DNA from 3 places in the Lysinibacillus parviboronicapiens genome. Region 2 is predicted to be linked to each of the others. Evidence: riboswitches for the same ligand, from Rfam matches in the RefSeq annotation. Region 2 holds a riboswitch; each other region holds the start of a gene.

Region 1 (6,602 bases), 930 kb from region 2:
AATGGAATTCTAGAAAATAAGTGAGCCTGTTTTATAGGCTCACTTATTTTTATGTTTTTCATTAGAACCGGGTGCTAAGTTGATACTGGCATTCCAGTAAAGCGTCCGAAATTAATTTTTTCTTTATTTCAAAGTGCGTTTTAAGAACTCTTTTGTTCGTTCGTGTTCAGGATTTACTAACACTTTGGATGGTGCGCCTTCTTCTACAATGACACCTTTATCCATGAATACGACACGATCTGCGACTTCCTTTGCAAACTCCATTTCATGTGTAACAATCAGCATCGTGTTTCCTGCATCGGCTAGTTGGCGCATGACTTTCAATACTTCCCCAACCATCTCAGGATCAAGGGCTGACGTTGGTTCATCAAAAAGCATGACTTCAGGATTCATCGACAATGCCCGTGCAATCGCGACACGTTGCTTTTGACCACCAGATAGCTGCCGAGGTTTCGCATTAACATATTGTGCCATACCAACGATTTCAAGATATTTTAAAGCCGTTTGCTCTGCTTCCTCTTTAGAACGTTTTAACACTTTTATTTGACCAACAGTACAATTTTTAAGAACATCATGATTATTAAACAAGTTAAACTGCTGGAATACCATTCCTAAATGCGTACGATATTCTTGAATATTATGTTTTTCATCTAAAATATTTTCACCCTTGAAGATAATTTGACCGCCACTTGGTATTTCCAATAAATTAATACAACGAAGTAGTGTTGATTTGCCGGACCCTGAGGAACCGATTAAACACACAACCTCTCCCTTTTCTACCTGAAAATTCACATCTTTTAACACTTGGTTACGTCCAAATGATTTACTTAAATGTTCAATTTGAATGACTGCCATTTGTGCGTCCCCCTATAATGTTTCTTTCTGTTGTTTTTGATATGCATCTGGACCATCAAGTCTTTTTTCAACATAAAGTAAGATACGTGATGCTGTAAAAGTCATGATAAAGTATAGTACACATGCAACGAAGAATGATTCAAAATATCGGAAATTATTGCCTGCAACAGATTTAGTTTGGAAAAATAATTCTGTTACGCCAATAACGTTTAATACAGCTGTATCTTTAATATTCATAATTAATTGATTACCTGTTGCAGGCAAAATGTTACGTGCAACTTGTGGTAATACGACATGTATCATAATTTGGATATGATTCATACCAATTGCAGAAGCTGCCTCGTATTGTCCTCTATCAATAGAAACAATACCACCGCGCACGATTTCAGCCATGTATGCACCAGTATTTAAAGAAACTACTAAAATACCAGCTGTAATAAAGTGCATATCAATACCAAACGCAATATCTAATCCGTAATAGACCACCATTGCTTGTACAATCATTGGTGTACCACGGAAAAATTCAACGTAGCATGTCAATATAAAGTTAAAAAGCTTTAAAATCACATGCTTTATGCCCTTTTTACGCGTTGGAATGGTATGCATTATACCGATGAAAAATCCGATGAATGCACCAATAATTGTACTAATCGTTGAAATAAGTAACGTATAATAAGCGCCCCGTAAAAACATTTGCCAGTTGTTTTCTATAATAGAAATAATCCATTCAAAACTCATGATGCTCCTCCTAACAACTTCTTGTTGCTTGTTCATATCCATTATGCCTTGGTCTTTGCCTTGATCGTCTGTTAAATTTAATTTGCATCGCTTCTTTCAAATTATGAGACTTTTACCCAAGACATTACTACCATTCAATGAGAATTCACTGAATAAGGTTAAAATAGATTGCACGGGCTTGATATATGGCCCGTGCATCCATATTACTGTGCTGCTGGTTGTTGAAGAATTGCATCTTCCATAATTTTTTGTCGATCATCTTCCGAAATGCCTTTTAGAATTTCATTGATTTTATCAACATTAGCATCACCTTTACGTAAACCAACCGCAATAGATGTATTTGAGATATCTGTATCAAAACCTTCTTCAAATGACACAAATGTAAAGTTTTCATTTGCAGCTGCAGCTGAGATACCTTCTGGACGTTCAGCTACATAGCCATCGATTTTACCAGCCTCTAATGCAACACGCATTGCTGAGAAGTTTTCCATTGCTGTCTGCTTTTTCACATCTTTAATTTGATCGATTACTTCGTAGTTAGAAGTGTTTAATTGAGAGGTAACTTTTGTACCAGAAAAATCTTGTATGGATTTGGCATTTTCATATGGGCTACCTTTTTTAATGACCATAACAAAATCTGATGTATAGTAGTTCTCTGTGAAGTCTATTGTTTGTTTGCGTTCCTTTGTAGGAGACATACCCGCCACAATGGCATCAATTTTATTTGATTGTAAAGCTGGCACTAGACCGTCCCACTCAAGTTTAACAATAACTAATTCTTTCCCTAAACCTTCAGCCATTTTTTTCGCCATTTGTACATCATAACCGCCTGCATATTCCGCATTATCAGCGATTTTCACTGCGCCATTTGCATCACCTTGCTGTGTCCAGTTGAACGGAGGGTAGCCTGCTTCCATCCCAACACGGAACTCGCCACCTTCTTCTTCTTTCCCAGCATTGTCAGTCGCGTTATCTTTTTTGTCATCTGAACCACATGCAGCTAATACAATTGCAGTCATTGTGGCTAACATAAATAGCAACCATTTTCTTTTCATACAAAACTCCCCTTTTCTGTAAAAAAATAAAACAACTGTACAAAAAAACGACCTAAGTCCAGAACTTAGGTCGTACCTTTTATTAACAGTTGCCCAAATCCTCACTATAATTTCCATGTTTCCGAGATAGCACAACCTAGTAAACTGGAATTATATCTACTAGGACAGTCCTGCACTTATTCACTGCAGACCCAGCATAAAAGTACGAGCTCCTTTTATACTTCGGCGACATTTCCTTCTCCATTGCGTCTTCGCTTGCTTAAACTCAACAATGAACTAATAAATATCGCGCCTCTACCTCACAAAGGAACGTGAGGTTTGTTTATTTAATTGATATTTAGATACTACTATAAAAATAGGCTATTCGTCAAGGTAGTTTTATCACTTTTCAGACTAATGATTTAATTCTAAATACACAGTTTCTAGTATTTATCTATTATACAAAATTATGGGCATCAAAAAAACCATTTAATTACTCAATATGAATAAAAAACTCCCCCAAAGCACATAGCTTGGAGGAGTTGACTCTAATTATTAAGAATTTAATAATAAATCTTCTGGGTTTTCAAGTAATTCCTTAACAGTTTTAAGGAAGCCTACAGAATCTTTACCATCGATAATACGGTGGTCATAAGATAACGCAAGATACATCATTGGACGAATGGCAACTTCGCCATCAACTTCCACTGGGCGTTTTTTAATCGTGTGCATGCCAAGGATAGCTGCTTGTGTACCGTTCATAATTGGTGTAGACATTAATGAACCAAATACACCACCGTTAGTAATAGTGAATGAACCACCAGATAAATCACTTAAACCTAATTTTTTGTCGCGTGCTTTTTTCGCTAAGTCTGCAATCGAATCCTCGATTTCAGCAAAGTTTTTACGGTCAGCATCGCGTACAACTGGTACTACTAAACCTTCTTCAGTTGATACAGCTACACCAATATCATAGAAATTGTTTAAGTGGATTTCATCACCAACAATTTGTGCGTTGACATATGGGTATTTTTTAAGTGCTGCCACTACTGCTTTTGTGAAGAATGACATAAAACCAAGTTTAGAGCCTGTAGATTCAAAGAATTGATCTTTTTTACGAGAACGTAATGCCATCACGTTAGTCATGTCTACTTCGTTAAATGTAGTTAGCATCGCTGTTGATTGCTTTACTTCAAGTAAACGTTTAGCAATTGTTTGACGACGACGGCTCATTTTTTCAACTGTCACGCGTGATTCATCAACAGCTGCCACTGCTTTAGGTGCTGCAGGAGCTGCCACTGGTGCTGTACCATGAGCTGCAACATCTTGTACACGGACACGGCCTTGTGGATCTACTGGAGATACGGCAGCAAGGTCAATGCCTTTTTCACGCGCAAGTTTACGAGCTGCTGGAGATGCGATTACACGCTCACCAGAAGTTTCTTCTACAACTGGAGCTGCTGCTACAGGTGCAGGAGCTGCTTGTGGTGCTGCAGGTGTTGCTTCTGCAGGTGCTGAAGCTGCTGGAGCAGGTGCTGCACCTTCGCCAGCTTCTACAACTGCGATAACTTGACCTACAAGTACAGTATCGCCTTCTTCAGCTAAAATTTGTGTTAACACACCCGCTTCTTCTGAAATGATCTCAGCGTTTACTTTATCTGTTTCAAGTTCAACGATGAATTCACCTTTTTCAACGCGGTCGCCCACTTTTTTTACCCACTGTGCAATACTACCTTCTGTAATCGATTCTGCTAATTCAGGGACTTTAATTTCAGCCACTTTCATTTCCTCCTTTGATTAACGTGCATAATGCATGCACATAAAAGGGCTACTGCCTAAGGCTAATAGCCCAGTATTTCAGTGATAATTACGCGATTATTTAACTTTTACCGATTCAGCAACTGCTTCATCAATGATTGCTGCCTGAGCTGCTTTATGAGAATCTGCATCGCCTTCTGAAGTCGAGCTCATTGCAGGACGTCCTACATAACGAAGCTTTTTACCTGCAGAAAGTTCGTATAACGTTTCTAATGCGTAATTCCAAGAACCTTGATTTTTAGGCTCTTCTTGTACCCAAGCAATCTCTTTTGCATTTGGATACTTAGCTATAATATCAGCTACTTGCGCAGTTGGGAATGGGTAAAGTTGTTCCACACGTACGATGTGTACGTGATCGAAGCCTTCTCCATCTTTTATGCGATCAGCTAAATCAATCATGACCTTACCAGTACCTAATACAATACGTTCAACTGCTTTAGTATTTGTACCTAAGCCAGGTTGCTCAATAACTTCTTGGAATGAGCCATTTGCTAGTTGTTCAGCATTTGCTGCTGCCAATGGGTGGCGCAGTAATGATTTTGGCGATACAACTACAAGCGGACGTACTCCTTCAGTTTCTAGCATCGCTGCTTGGCGACGTAATAAGTGATAGTAGTTACCTGCATTCGAACAGTTTGCTACAAACCAGTTATTTTCAGCTGACATTTGTAAGTAACGTTCCATACGACTTGAAGAGTGTTCAGGACCTTGGCCTTCATAACCGTGTGGTAACAGAATAACGAAACCTGATTTTTGACCCCATTTAGAGCGTGCCCCTGAAATGAAGTTGTCAAACATCACTTGCGCCATGTTCGCAAAGTCACCAAATTGTGCTTCCCAAACTGATAATACATTACCTTTTTCTAAATTGTAACCATATTCAAAGCCTACTACCCCTGCTTCAGTAAGCGGTGAGTTGTGTACTGTAAATGATGCACTTGCACCAGAAATATGATGAAGTGGCGTGAACACATTACCATTGTTTTTGTCATGTAACACTAAGTGGCGTTGTGAGAATGTACCACGTTGTGCGTCTTGACCAGTAAAACGAACTGGTGTGCCATCTTGGATAATTGTAGCATATGCTAAAGTTTCAGCATGACCCCAGTCGATTTTTGCAGATGCATAAGCATCACGACGTTTTTCTAAAATTTTGCCAAGTTTATTTTGTGGTTGGAAGTCTTGCTCAAATACTAAAAGCTCTTCGTTAATTTTTTCTAAACGTTCAGCACCTACGGCTGTTTCGATTTGTGGAAATTCCACTTTTAACTCTTCTGGCATTTCTAAATGCTTATGGTCATCTTTATCTGCCATTTCTTTTACATGATCATAAGCAGCTTGCATTTCAGCATAGATAGCTGTATCGAGTGCAGCTACGTCATCGTTCGAAACGACACCCTCAGCCACTAATTGAGCACCATATAAAGCACGTACAGTTTCGTGTTTAGATACAAGTTTATATACTTCTGGATTTGTTACTGTTGGATCATCCGTTTCGTTATGTCCATGACGACGGTAACCAATCAAGTCAACGATAATATCTTTACCAAATTTTTGACGGTAGCTAGCCGCAAAACGTCCCACTTGAACAACTGCTTCCGGACTGTCTGCGTTAACGTGTACAACAGGTACTTCATACCCTTTTGCTGGGTCTGAAGAATAGACAGATGAACGAGAGTCATGCAACTCCGTAGTGAACCCAATCATATTGTTTGCGATGATATGAATTGTTCCGCCAGTAGAGAAGCCCTCTGTTTTCGAATAGTTTAACACCTCTGTTACAATCCCTTGACCTGGGAATGCCGCATCACCATGAACAAGAATCCCTAATCCTTTTCCTGGGTTATGAACAGCTTGCCCTGGATTTGAAGTGTCATCTTGAGTTGCACGTGTAGAACCTAACACAACCGGATTGCCCACTTCTAAGTGAGATGGGTTATAAGCAAGTTTAACATTCATACCTGACTCACGGTTATACGAAGCACCCATATGGTATTTCACGTCGCCAGTCCAACCTTTTGTAATTTCAAGACGACCATGTTCTGGTAAAAATAAGTCGTTTGAAACATGCGCAAAGTCAGAGAACATCATATCATATGGTTTATTTAAGATGTGTGTAAGTACATTTAAACGACCACGGTGCGCCATACCGATACG
Region 2 (6,602 bases):
TATTTGCTCACTAAACCAGCTACTTCGTGAGAACGAACTTGCTCGTCTAGTGCGTATAGTAATTGTTGACCAGTTGTTGCACCAGAGAAGGCTGTACGGTGCATTAAAGTACCACCGAAACGACGGAAGTCAAGTAAACCTTCAGGCGTACGGTTGAACATTACACCCATACGGTCCATTAGGTGAATAATACCAGGGGCTGCATCACACATACCCTTAACAGGTGGCTGATTTGCTAAGAAGTCCCCACCATATACTGTATCGTCAAAGTGAATCCAAGGAGAATCCCCTTCACCTTTCGTATTTACCGCGCCATTAATTCCGCCTTGCGCACAAACAGAGTGTGAGCGTTTTACAGGAACTAATGAGAATAAATCAACTTCAGTACCAACTTCAGCTGCTTTAATCGTTGCCATCAGACCAGCTAAACCGCCGCCGACAACAATTATTTTGCTTTTCGCCATGATTATTTCTCACTCCTCTTAAAAAATTGCCATGATTGCATGTGCTCTATAGTAGCCTCTATTGATTATACGAAAGCTAAAATAGCAGCCACACCCATAACACTTAAAATTACGAAAATAATGTTTGTTACATAAGTAGCAACCTTTTGAGCCTGTGGAGATTGTGTAATACCCCAGCTTACTAGGAATGCCCATAAACCGTTTGATAAGTGGAAAGTTGCTGATAAAATACCAACAATGTAGAATCCAAGCATAAATGGATTTGCAACGATATCTGCCATCATGTCGTATTCAACGTGCGCTCCAAGTGCTTTTTGAATACGAGTTTGGAAAATATGCCATGCAATGAAAATCACTAGGAATACACCAGTGAAGCGTTGTAATGAGAACATCCAGTTACGGTATGTGCTAAAACGACCTGTATTTGGTGTAGCTGTAAAAGCAATGAACACACCATAGAAAGCGTGGAACATTAATGGGATATAAATAATTACCCATTCCATAAGCAACAATAGAGAATGTGGAAATAGTTCCATTACCCCTGTTGCTTCATTGTAAGCTTCTTCACCGCCAACAGCAGTGAAGTTTAATGACAAGTGGAACGCCAAAAACAAACCTACTGGAATGACACCAAGTAGAGAATGTAAGCGGCGCCATAAAAACTCTCGATCTTTCGACAAGACTGTTACCCCCCTTAGTACTTAAAATAGCACAACAAAAGAAGTCACCATTTTGTAAATGAAACTTCATTGACTGTGTATTTCATCATGGTACAATATTATGACATGTTTATTGTACTCTCAAGAGCTACGAGCGTCAAGGTAACTTGGAGTTTTTAATAGCCCTTATTAAAGTAATAATCTAGTACATGATGCGTTATTTTTTCTCGAAAAATCTATCTTTACTTTAACACTGCTAAATTATAAGAAAATTCTAAGAAAGAAGGATATCAATGTTAAATACTCCATCTCCTACAATATCATCATTTGGGTATGAGATAATCCGCGATCATATTCTATCTTCCATTCTTGGTAAACATGAAAATGACGTGCTTTATTGGGCTGGAAAAGAGCTTGCTAGGAAGTTCCCCTGTAAAAGTCAAGAAGAAATTATCGCATTTTTCGCAGATGCCTGCTGGGGTACTCTAGAACTTACGAAGGAATCGAAGGATGGACGTATCTTCCATTTAACAAATGAGCCAGCACTTTTACAACTTAAAAATCGTAGTTTTCGACTTGAAGCTGGATTTATAGCTGAGCAGATTCAGCAAGCAAAAGGCTATTTGACTGAATGCTACGATGAAAAACGTGAAAAGCAACAGCTCGTAATGTTTACCGTCAAGTGGGATGTGAAAGAGCGTATCATGAACACGATTCCGTCAGAGTAATAGAAAAAGATTGTCATTCCTGTCCCTTGCGAATGGCAATCCTTTTTTATTTTAACTCGTTATTGTCGACACACCTCTTCTTTATACTTGAAGCGCTTCAGCTAAATTAAATTCCGCATGCAAGGCGTTAGCTGCATGAATCATATCGTCTTGGGCGACAACAACAGATACTTTAATTTCTGAGGTACTTACCATTTTCACTGGAATACCTTTACGACGTAAACAATTAAACATACGTGCAGCAACTCCTGGATTCGACGCCATACCTGAGCCGATAATTGATACCTTCGCTAAGCCAACTTCAAAATCAGCAAAACTAAAACCTAATGATAATTTACTATTTTCTAAAACGTGTAGCGCTTCTGCAAATTGCTCTTTCAAAATCGTAAATGATACAGACGGCTTCAAGCCATCTATAATGGCCTGGACAATAATATCTACATTTATACGATTCTCTGCCAATACCGCAAATATATCTGCTAAGGAAGCATCTGAATAGGCATCATAGCCAACAGTTAAGCGGATAATGTCTGATTCAAAAGCCACACCACGTACGATTAAATTTTTTTCCATTTCAACTTCCTCCTTTAATAAGGTTCCAGCGACATCTACCATGCTCGAACGAATAACAACGGGCATTTGGAACTTTTTCGCTAGCTCCACTGCACGTGGATGTATAATATGCGAGCCCAAATTTGACAGTTCTAGCATTTCATCATATGAGATTTCCTTTAACTTTTGCGCTGCTGGAACATGACGTGGATCGGCTGTATAAACCCCGTCTACATTTGTGAAAATATCGACGCGTTCCGCATGAATAGCTGCAGCAATGGCAACCGCTGACGTTTCTGCCCCACCTTTACCAAGTGATGTAATGTTTTGAGCATCATCTATGCCTTGTTCACCCGCGACCACAACAATTTGCCCCTGTTCAAAATGTTTTTCAATACGCGTTACATCAATATCTTCAATACGTGCATTGCGGTGCTTGGCATCAGTTTGGACGCCTGCCTGCCAACCAGTTAAAGACACTACGTCATAGCCTGCTTCCTGAATTGCAATCGCCAATAACGCACTGGCTACTTGTGAAGTCGTTGAAAATAGTACGTCCAGTTCACGCTTTGAAGCATTGTCCGATATATCGCGTACTATCTTTGCTAACTCTTTGGATGTACGCCCCATTGCCGCTGTCACAACCACTACATCAAGTCCGCGCTTCTTTTCGGCAATTGCCTTATTCGCGACCTCCTGAATATAATCCGTTGACGCTATCGCTGGACCGCCAAATTTAAGTACAATTCTTGTCATCGTTCTCTTTCTCCTTTTAACTCGATTACACCTTTACGTGGATTGTAAATTGTGCTAACACGATTCTCACTTATCAATCCTAGAGACGCTTTAGCCAACTACATAAGCCACTTAGACGTTGACACAGTATAGTAAAACCTTAGCGATCATCACTCACTTTGATAAATGAATACATGCAAAATAATATAAAAGATCCGTCCTTTGAACATCAAAAAGGCAGCATTCACGAAATGTGAAAGCTGCCTGCAACATGAACAATATATAAAGCTTGCGCATGTGTGATAGCTCTCCGAAACCTCAAGATTCGACAGTCTTACATTTCTTAAATGCAAAACCAGCAAAGCATCGGAAACAACGATACTCCACTTCGGCAAGCTTCCCTTTCACACATTATCCTAGGGTTTGTTCCCCCTCCAATGCGCTACTATTAAACCTTGCACCTCTATCATCACTAAAATAGTGAATATTATATTAATAGTTACGTTAGCATATGTCTAGTCCTTTGACAATGCTTCTTGCTGAAAATAAGTGTAAATATTGCTAGCTAAATTAGCGGGTATGCCCGCCTCTTGTAGCGCGAGCTCGCTCGCCTCTCGTATTTTCTTCACCGAGCCAAAATGCTTTAACAACTGTTGCTTTCTCTTCGGCCCAATGCCCTCAATTTCATCGAGTACTGATTGGATTGCATTCTTTTCATGCTGTTGTCGGAGGAATGTAATCGCAAAACGGTGCACTTCGTCCTGAATGCGTTGTAATAAATAAAATCCGTCACTCGTACGTTTTAAAGCTACGACCTCTGGAGGATCTCCAAATAAAAGCTGTGAGGTATTGTGTTTATCATCTTTCGCTAAGCCAGCAATTGGTATAACAAGACCCAGCTCATCCTCTAACACTTCTCGTGCAACTTCCATTTGCCCTTTCCCACCGTCAATCAGTACTAAATCAGGCAATGGCAAGCCTTCCTTTAATACCCTTGAGTAACGGCGACGAATCACTTCTTGCATTGCCCCATAGTCATCATGCTTGGTAGCTGTGCGCGTTTTGTACTTACGATATTCTTTCTTTGCAGGTTTCCCGTCAACAAATACGACCATTGCTGATACAGCATCTGCCCCGTGCATATGACTATTATCAAATGCCTCAATTCGCAATGGGGCCGATATGCCCATCGCCTCACCGAGTGCCTCACATGCACCTATCGTACGCTCTTCTTGACGTTCGATGAGTTGAAACTTAGCCTTAACAGCAATCTCCGCATTTTTTGTTGCTAAATCTACTAGCTCTTTTTTCTGACCCCGCTTCGGCGTAAGTACCTTCACATCAAGTAGTTCCGTTAAAATGGTTGCATCTATGGCCTGCGGAATAAAAATTTCTTTTGGTTTAATGTGTTCAAGCTTCTCATAAAACCGACCAACAAATGTTAAAAATTCTTCCTCGGCATCCTGATAAATTGGAAAAATCGAAACATCTCGCTCAATCAGTTTGCCTTGGCGTACGAAAAAGACTTGTACACACATCCAGCCCTTTTCTACCGCATAGCCGAAGATATCTCGATTCGTCGTATCACTCGATACAATCTTTTGCTTTTGCATAACGGTATCGATATGAGCAATTTGATCGCGGAATTCCTTCGCTCGCTCAAACTCTAGGTTTTCAGCAGCTGCAAGCATTTTCACTTCAAGCTCTTTTTTGACTGTTTCAACCCCACCATTTAAAAACTTTGTCATATCCTCAATCATATCGTGATAAATTTGTGCATCTATTACTTTTACACAGGGTGCTAAACATTGCCCCATATGGTAGTACAAGCACACCTTTGATGGTAATTGCACACATTTTCTAAGCGGATATAAACGATCAAGTAGCTTTTTAGTCTCACTTGCAGCATATGCATTTGGATATGGGCCGAAATACTTCGCCTTATCTTTTTTTACCTTCCTTGTCGTAATTAGACGTGGATATTTTTCATTAGTAATTTTTAAATATGGATACGTTTTATCGTCTGTTAGCATGACATTGTATTTCGGATCATGCAATTTGATGAGATTAAGCTCTAAAATAAGTGCCTCTAGGTTTGACGATGTCACAATATATTCAAAATCCTCAATTTCACTAACAAGGCGCTGTGTTTTTCCCTCATGTGTTCCCGTAAAATATGAGCGCACACGGTTTTTAAGGATTTTAGCCTTTCCTACATAAATAATTGTGCCTTGCCTATCCTTCATCAAATAGCAGCCAGGCTGATCTGGTAAAATGTCAAGCTTGCGTTTGATTAAATCATTCATCGCCTACCTGCCCCCCCTTTTCTTACATTATATAACGAAAAAAAGCCAAGCACATCTAAAGATGGCCCGGCTTTTCCTTTATTGCTGATTAAGCGTGTTTCGTAATGAAAGCTTCTAATGCTTCTTTTGGTTGGAAACCAACTGTTTTGTCTACTAATTCCCCATTTTTGAATAATAGTAGGGAAGGGATAGACATGATTTGGTATTGCGCTGCTGTACCTTGGTTGTTATCTACGTCTACTTTAACAATTTTAGCTGCGCTACCTGCAGCGTCCATTTCTTCAAGCACTGGACCAATCATTTTACAAGGTCCGCACCAAGCAGCCCAAAAGTCTACAAGGACTAACCCTTCTTTAATATCATCTTGGAAAGTTGCATCTGTTGCATGTACAATTGCCATTTGAAATCCTCCTTAAATCTTACTATGCTTGTAGTATAGCATGGATAAATTCGCTGGAGCGAACAATCTGCTTAGATTGCATAATTTATGAAAAACAAGGATAAAAGAGTCGAAAAAGACATTATATTGATAATCGATTCAGCCTAATTTTCTTGAAAACGACCTTTATACACATACGTTAAGGTAATAAAGATATAAATGGCTAATGTAATACCTGTGACGATAATAGATGTTGTAAAAATAATGCCAATCAGAATGGCACTTAGCGCAATAATTGCAATCCACGTTGTATAAGGGAACCATTTTACCGCGTAGGCACTTGTTTTTTCGGCTTGTTTTTGACGCGACTTCAGGTGCGCAATGGCAATGATTAACCAAATAAATAACACCGTATATCCAAGGGAGCCCATTAGAAAATCAAAGGTTTTACTACCTGCAAATAAAGAAATGATTACACCCATGTATAAAGCTACAGTACACATCAATATAGCATATACTGGCACTTTTCTTTTCGATAAATGTGCAAATATTTTAGGAATACGTCCATCCACTGCTTGTGTATATAGCACGCGTGAGGAACCATAAAGCCCCGAGTTCATTGATGAAATAATTGCAAGTAAAACGACTGCGTTCATAATATGGTCTGCACCAGGAATACCAATCATGTTAAACACCATCACAAACGGACTTTCTGGCACTCCATTTACTTCATTCCAAGGAATTAAGCTAACGATAATAAAGAAAGGCAGTAAATAGAA
Region 3 (6,602 bases), 1.6 Mb from region 2:
CATCTTCAATTTTTTCTCGTAGCCTTCTTATATGGACATTGATAATATTTTCATCACCATAATATTCATCATTCCAAATCTGCTGATAGATTTGCTGCTTTGTAAATACTCGATTACGATTTGTGGCAAACAGCTTTAAAATTCCAAACTCCTTTGAGGTAAGTTTTACTATTTGCTGATTTTTTTCAACTGAAAAATTAGTTACATTAATTGATAAATCACCGACGATTAATACATCTTGCTTTTCTTCAATCTGATTCGAATACTTGGTCGCTCGTCTAATCGCCGCTTTTACCCTCGCTGAAAACTCCAACATTGAAAACGGCTTTGCAATATAATCGTCTGCTCCCAACCCTAATCCTAGCGCTTTATCGACATCACTATCTTTTGCAGACATAATAATAATTGGAAGTGCCTCTTGCTGACGAATAATCTTTAAAACTTCTAATCCATCAAGTTTTGGTATCATAATATCCAAAATGACTAAATCAAACGAAGTACTTAAACATTGTTGTACAGCTTCTTCACCATTTGAAACAGAGGAAACGAGAAATCCCTCCATCAATAAAAATTTTTCCACCATTTCTTGGATGGCTTCATCGTCTTCTACTAGTAATATATGTTTTTGCATAATGTGCACCTCTTCTCTTCTTAAGAGAAACTTTTTATGTATAATAAACAGATCATATCTAAACAAATGTCTATTTAACCTTCCGTATCTATAATACCTTACCATATTAAAGAAATTTAGGATTATTTTATTTACTACCAAAAAAGCTATCCTATTAGCCATTTTACAATGACTTACAGGATAGCTCCATTAGCTATTTTTCCACGTTCAAATCACAATCCTTAAGTGGAATCATTTTCGTTTTATTTTTTACTTTAAAGCCAATCCATAATGCTAAAAACAGCGGTATTCCAATATATGAAACCAGTATGCCATACCAGTCAATTGTTTCACCTGTAAAGGCTGTGTAGTTTTGACCGACTACAACAATCATACACACTGTAAAGGCAAAAATCGGACCAAATGGATATAGCTTCGCTTTATAGGGTAGTAATTTCGAATCTAGACCTTGAGCCTCGAAAGCTCTACGGAAACGGTAGTGGCTATAGGCGATACCGAGCCATGCGATAAAGCCTGACATACCCGAGGCATTAAGCAGCCATATATAGACAACCCCATCACCAAAAAAGGACGCTAGAAACGCAAGACTGCCTACTGCTAATGTCGCCATTAAAGCATAAATTGGTATTCCACGGCGACTTAACTTCATGAAGACTTTCGGTGCATGTCCATCAACAGCTAATTGCCATAGCATACGCGATGACGCATAGAGCCCTGAATTTCCCGCTGAAAGCATAGCTGTTAAAATAATGGCATTCATCAGTGAAGCTGCAAAGGCGATACCTAATCGATCAAATACTAGTGTAAATGGAGAGACTGCAATGTCTTCAGATAGTAAACGTGCATCTGTAAACGGAATAAGCATCCCAATGGCTGCAATCGCTAAAATATAGAATAAAATAATACGCCAGAACACAGATTTCACTGCTTTAGGAATATTTTTCCCTGGGTCATCTGTTTCCCCAGCCGTAATACCAAGTAGCTCTGTCCCTTGGAACGAGAATCCCGCTGCTAAGAAAATACCAAATGTAGCAAGGAAGCCACCATGGAAAGGCCCATCACTAATGAAGAAATTCGTGAAGCCGACGGGTGCTTGCCCGCCCAAAATACCAAATATCATCAGAATACTGACAATAATGAAGATAATAACCGTTGCAACCTTTATCATTGCAAACCAATATTCACTCTCACCGTAGCTTTTTACTGATAGAAGATTAAATGATAGTACTATAGCAATAAACAATACTGTCCAAAGTGCTGACGAGCTATCTGGGAACCAGTATTTCATGATTAGTGAGACAGCCGCAATTTCTGCTGCGATCGTAATGGCCCAGTTATACCAGTAATTCCAACCAAGTGCAAAACCTAGTGCTGGATCTACAAATTTACTGGCATACGTACTAAACGAACCCGAGGATGGCATGTAGGCAGCCATTTCCCCTAGGCTTGTCATTAAAAAATACACCATAATACCGATTAAGGCGTAAGCAAGTAGTGCGCCACCAGGGCCTGCCTGTGCAATGGCACCACCACTTGCCAAAAATAGTCCAGTACCAATTGTGCCGCCTAGCGAAATCATTGTTATATGACGACTTTTTAATTCTTTTTTTAGCTTTGGCGGTTTATGTCCAAGCTGATTAACTTTTATTTCACTCACGTTAAAGCTTCCTTCCTTTTATAAGAGGTACTCATATTCACCTCGACGTAATTGTACCCATTGTGTTCACACATCATAACATTGGCGAATTAGGTACAGTAAAATGCGTACCTATCAGTCAGCGGAGATTCTACTTTAGTCAGTAGGTAATCACATACCTACCGTAAAGAAATAAAAAACGCCATCACATAAACGTATGAACGTTGTGATGGCTAAGTTAATCCCCAGTTCTTTCAAATGATAGCGCAACACGTCATTCCAACGTGACAGTTCTGTTCCTTTCGGAAACAGCCCCAGCATGAGGTTTTCAAGTCCCCTCACACTTCGGCGGTATTTCCTTTCAGCTAACATCTTTAATGCTTGTCATTTCCGTTAGCATACTTATAAACACCGCGACCTCTACCTCAATACAAACATGAGGCATATAATTATTAAATTTATGATGTTACTCAGTTTATCATACGACCTTAGACATTTCAATAACAATAGTAGTATTCAATATTTTAAGAATTTTCTACTATTTTTAATAACGTGGTAAAGTGGTATAGTTGTTCGAATTATTATTGTTTTAATTCAAGGAGGACTTATTTTGGCAACTAATGAACATGCTACTTATCCTAGCAAAAAAATTAGCTGGAAGGGAAAAACGCTATTACTTGTCATTGGTGTTATTTTTATAGCTTCTACACTACGGATGCCACTAACTGTCGTTGGTCCAATTATTTCCTTCATTCGTGAAGGCCTTGGCATTTCCAACGTACTCGCCGGCTTTTTGACAACAATTCCATTACTAGCGTTTGCGATTATATCACCATTTGCCCCAGTCATTGCACGCAAATTAGGTTTAGAATTGACATTGTTTTTATCAACAATTTTATTAGCATTTGGCATTATCACTCGATCCCTTGGTACAACTGCACTACTCGTTCTCGGAACCGTACTAATTGGGGTTGCGATTTCTTTTGGTAATGTGCTTATACCAGGTTTACTGAAACTGAAATTTCCTTACCACGTCGGTTTACTAATGGCATTCTTCACAGTGTCTATGAACCTGTCAGCAGGTGTAGGGGCTGGTGTTAGTTATCCAGTAGCCAATTCTTTTCTTGGTTGGCAAGGAGCTCTCGCAATAGCTCTTATTCTAGTTGTCTTTACCATTATAGTTTGGATACCACAATTAAAATCGAATAAACCTGAAGTTGCTTTCGTATCTACGAAAGCGCGTATACCATTATGGAAATCACCGGTAACTTGGGCTGTAACGGGGGCAATGGGGTTACAATCACTCATATTTTATACAACGGCGGCATGGATACCTGAAATTTATATTGCCCAAGGACTCGCTGCCGATCGTGCTGGCTGGATGTTTTCAACAATGCAGTTTTCACAGATACCTATGGCGCTAGTTGTACCTATTATTGCAAGCAAAATGAAATCCCAACGTCCTCTTGTCATAATTTTTACAGTGTTTTATGTTATTGGCTTTATTGGTTTAGTAATGGAATGGACAAGTCTTGCAGTTCTTTGGATGATGCTTCTTGGCTTAGCCGGGGGAGCTTCATTTGCGTTAGCCATGATGTTTTTCACTCTACGTACACGCACGGCCTACGAAGCAGCTGATTTATCTGGCTTTGCACAATCTATTGGTTATTTACTAGCAGCAGTTGGACCAATCTTATTTGGTTATCTGCATGATTTATTTGGAGGCTGGAACATCGCTGGCTGGCTCTTCGTTGTGGTGGCATTACTACTCTTCTTCTGCTCTATGAGAGCATCTAAGAATGAATATGTGAATTAAATAAAAAAGGCAGCTCATGTGCTTGTGATGTGCTGCCTGTTCTATTCAGTAAGGGGGCTTCTGATAAAAATAGTTTGGCGTATTGTAAACATTGACGAAAGGCTTATGAAAGATATGTGTTGCAGCGGGCGATAGTGGCGGAAGTAGCCATGCCCAGTTACCTGTTAGCTCTCGTCCTGCCTTCTCTTCTGCTTCTTCAAATAGCTTAAACTGTTGTGCTGCCGTGTGATGATCCACTATGCTAACGCCGTCTTCTTTAAAGGAATGCAGCACTGCAATATTCAACTCAACTAATGCACGATCTCTCCATAGTGATACCTGCTTTGTCATATCCAACCCAAATATTTCTGCTATTGCTGGTAGCATGTTATAGCGATCGTGATCGGCTAAATTGCGTGCACCAATCTCTGTGCCCATATACCAGCCATTAAATGGTGCCGCTTGAAAATCAATTCCTGCCATCTGAAAGCGCATGCTCGATATAATTGGTACAGCATACCATTTTAAGTCAAGCGCCTCGACCTTTGAATATTGTGGATGACGAATAGGGACTTCTAAAATATATTCAGGTGGGATTGTAAATAATTGTGGTGTTCGCTGATCTACTTGCACAATCAGGGGCAATACATCAAACGCTGTTCCCTCACCTTGCCAGCCTAGCGATTTGCATATTTTTGTGAAAGCGATAGAATGTGAATCACCAACGATTCCCTCTTGCGTTTCATAGCCTGCATAACGAATAAGCTGATGATTCCATATACGCACACGTTCTGGTGCAAACACCGTAATTGTCGGACGGATTTTCCCATCATTTGTTGCATACTGAATATGTGCCAGCAAAGTTTCAAAAATGGACTGCTCATCTAAGATATCACGTGCATCAACAACATGTAGCGATTGCCAAAATAAACGACCAATGCATTTATTACTGTTACGCCATGCTACCCGTGCTCCAAAAACTAATTCTTCTGTTGTCGGGTTATACTCCCCTTCAGATTCCACCTGTTGTAATCTATTTGCCAGCCATGTTTCGGACTCATTTTGTTCTGATTGATAAAGTGCTAAAAACCGCTGTACCTCTAGTAAATTCATGTCGATTTCCTCCATCTATTCTCATATTAGAACAATGGCACAGGATTCACCATGAAAAAATCTACTAGAAAACATACATATTGCATATATGAAATACTTTGTTCAAATTTAAGCTCATACTTTTTTCAATTATATTTTTGCCACTATAAAATCTTAGACTTTATCTCCATTAAAGAATGATGAAAAAGATTGTTATACCCCTCTACAATCTATAACTGTAGGCGTAAACTCACGTAGGACACAAAAAAATCAAAAAAAAGCATATAGCAACAACATGCTACATGCTTGATGACCCCTACGGGATTCGAACCCGTGTTACCGCCGTGAAAGGGCGGTGTCTTAACCGCTTGACCAAGGGGCCATGGCTCCGAAGGCAGGACTCGAACCTGCGACAACCTGATTAACAGTCAGGTGCTACTACCAACTGAGCTACTTCGGAATAATGGTGGGCCTAAATGGACTCGAACCATCGACCTCACGCTTATCAGGCGTGCGCTCTAACCAGCTGAGCTATAGGCCCATTTTGGAGCGGGTGATGAGAATCGAACTCACGACATCAGCTTGGAAGGCTGAGGTTTTACCATTAAACTACACCCGCATATATGGTGGGTCAGGACGGAATCGAACCGCCGACACTTAGAGCTTCAATCTAATGCTCTACCAACTGAGCTACTGACCCATACGTTCCATGCTAAGCTGCAAATATCTTTATCAGCCAGTCTCGTTTATTCAGTCACGTACTTAAGTACGCTCCTTCATGCACTCGTTTGCTTCTTCAATCTTTTTGCTTATCATGAATCTCTTATTATAAAAATGGCGGTCCCGACCGGGATCGAACCGGCGATCTCCTGCGTGACAGGCAGGCATGTTAACCGCTACACCACGGGACCATTTGGTTGCGGGGGCCGGATTTGAACCAACGACCTTCGGGTTATGAGCCCGACGAGCTACCACTGCTCCACCCCGCGATAATATGAATCGTTATAAATAACATGATGATACGCTTAATGTAAGATGACGTCTTCCACGCTTTGCTTGCGTCGACGTTAATCGCAATATTCGTATTGCGATTTGCTCCACCCCACGACAATATTATTTATACCGAGCTTTTAGAACACCATTTATAAAATATAAACTGGAGGAGGTAGAGGGATTCGAACCCCCGCGCGGTGTTACCCGCCTGTCGGTTTTCAAGACCGATCCCTTCAGCCAGACTTGGGTATACCTCCGTAACAATATATAAATGGTGGATTTTGTAGACCTGAACCTTTTTATAATAAATCAAAATTCATTGGCTTACAACTTGCAATATTCTAAAATGGGGCGACTGATGGGAATCGAACCCACGAATGCCTGAACCACAATCAGGTGCGTTAACCACTTCGCCACAACCGCCATGAAATTAATTGGCAGGGGCAGTAGGAATC

What was found. Region 2 has a riboswitch for lysine ahead of C9J31_RS17090 (aspartate kinase). Riboswitches for the same ligand answer to the same signal wherever they lie in the genome.
Region 1: it holds a riboswitch for lysine, as region 2 does, so the genes downstream of both, C9J31_RS12350 (transporter substrate-binding domain-containing protein) here and C9J31_RS17090 (aspartate kinase) in region 2, are expected to answer to the same signal.
Region 3: it holds a riboswitch for lysine, as region 2 does, so the genes downstream of both, C9J31_RS01530 (amino acid permease) here and C9J31_RS17090 (aspartate kinase) in region 2, are expected to answer to the same signal.

The regions. Positions count from the first base shown of each region.
Region 1 is NZ_CP073713.1:2,584,911-2,591,512, forward strand. It holds gene C9J31_RS12340 (amino acid ABC transporter ATP-binding protein) at 124-855, opposite strand; gene C9J31_RS12345 (amino acid ABC transporter permease) at 868-1,593, opposite strand; gene C9J31_RS12350 (transporter substrate-binding domain-containing protein) at 1,797-2,648, opposite strand; lysine riboswitch at 2,768-2,953, opposite strand; gene odhB (2-oxoglutarate dehydrogenase complex dihydrolipoyllysine-residue succinyltransferase) at 3,183-4,406, opposite strand; gene C9J31_RS12360 (2-oxoglutarate dehydrogenase E1 component) at 4,503-6,602, opposite strand, start outside.
Region 2 is NZ_CP073713.1:3,519,430-3,526,031, forward strand. It holds gene sdhA (succinate dehydrogenase flavoprotein subunit) at 1-464, opposite strand, end outside; gene C9J31_RS17080 (succinate dehydrogenase cytochrome b558 subunit) at 530-1,144, opposite strand; gene C9J31_RS17085 (YslB family protein) at 1,417-1,851, shown strand; gene C9J31_RS17090 (aspartate kinase) at 1,933-3,159, opposite strand; lysine riboswitch at 3,434-3,612, opposite strand; gene uvrC (excinuclease ABC subunit UvrC) at 3,654-5,444, opposite strand; gene trxA (thioredoxin) at 5,533-5,844, opposite strand; gene C9J31_RS17105 (amino acid permease) at 5,988-6,602, opposite strand, start outside.
Region 3 is NZ_CP073713.1:278,814-285,415, reverse strand. It holds gene C9J31_RS01535 (response regulator transcription factor) at 1-631, opposite strand, end outside; gene C9J31_RS01530 (amino acid permease) at 825-2,288, opposite strand; lysine riboswitch at 2,522-2,698, opposite strand; gene C9J31_RS01525 (CynX/NimT family MFS transporter) at 2,878-4,083, shown strand; gene C9J31_RS01520 (nitric oxide synthase oxygenase) at 4,129-5,175, opposite strand; tRNA gene C9J31_RS01515 (tRNA-Glu) at 5,465-5,536, opposite strand; tRNA gene C9J31_RS01510 (tRNA-Asn) at 5,538-5,614, opposite strand; tRNA gene C9J31_RS01505 (tRNA-Ile) at 5,619-5,695, opposite strand; tRNA gene C9J31_RS01500 (tRNA-Gly) at 5,700-5,773, opposite strand; tRNA gene C9J31_RS01495 (tRNA-Phe) at 5,779-5,854, opposite strand; tRNA gene C9J31_RS01490 (tRNA-Asp) at 5,990-6,065, opposite strand; tRNA gene C9J31_RS01485 (tRNA-Met) at 6,069-6,143, opposite strand; tRNA gene C9J31_RS01480 (tRNA-Ser) at 6,312-6,404, opposite strand; tRNA gene C9J31_RS01475 (tRNA-His) at 6,495-6,570, opposite strand; tRNA gene C9J31_RS01470 (tRNA-Trp) at 6,583-6,602, opposite strand, start outside.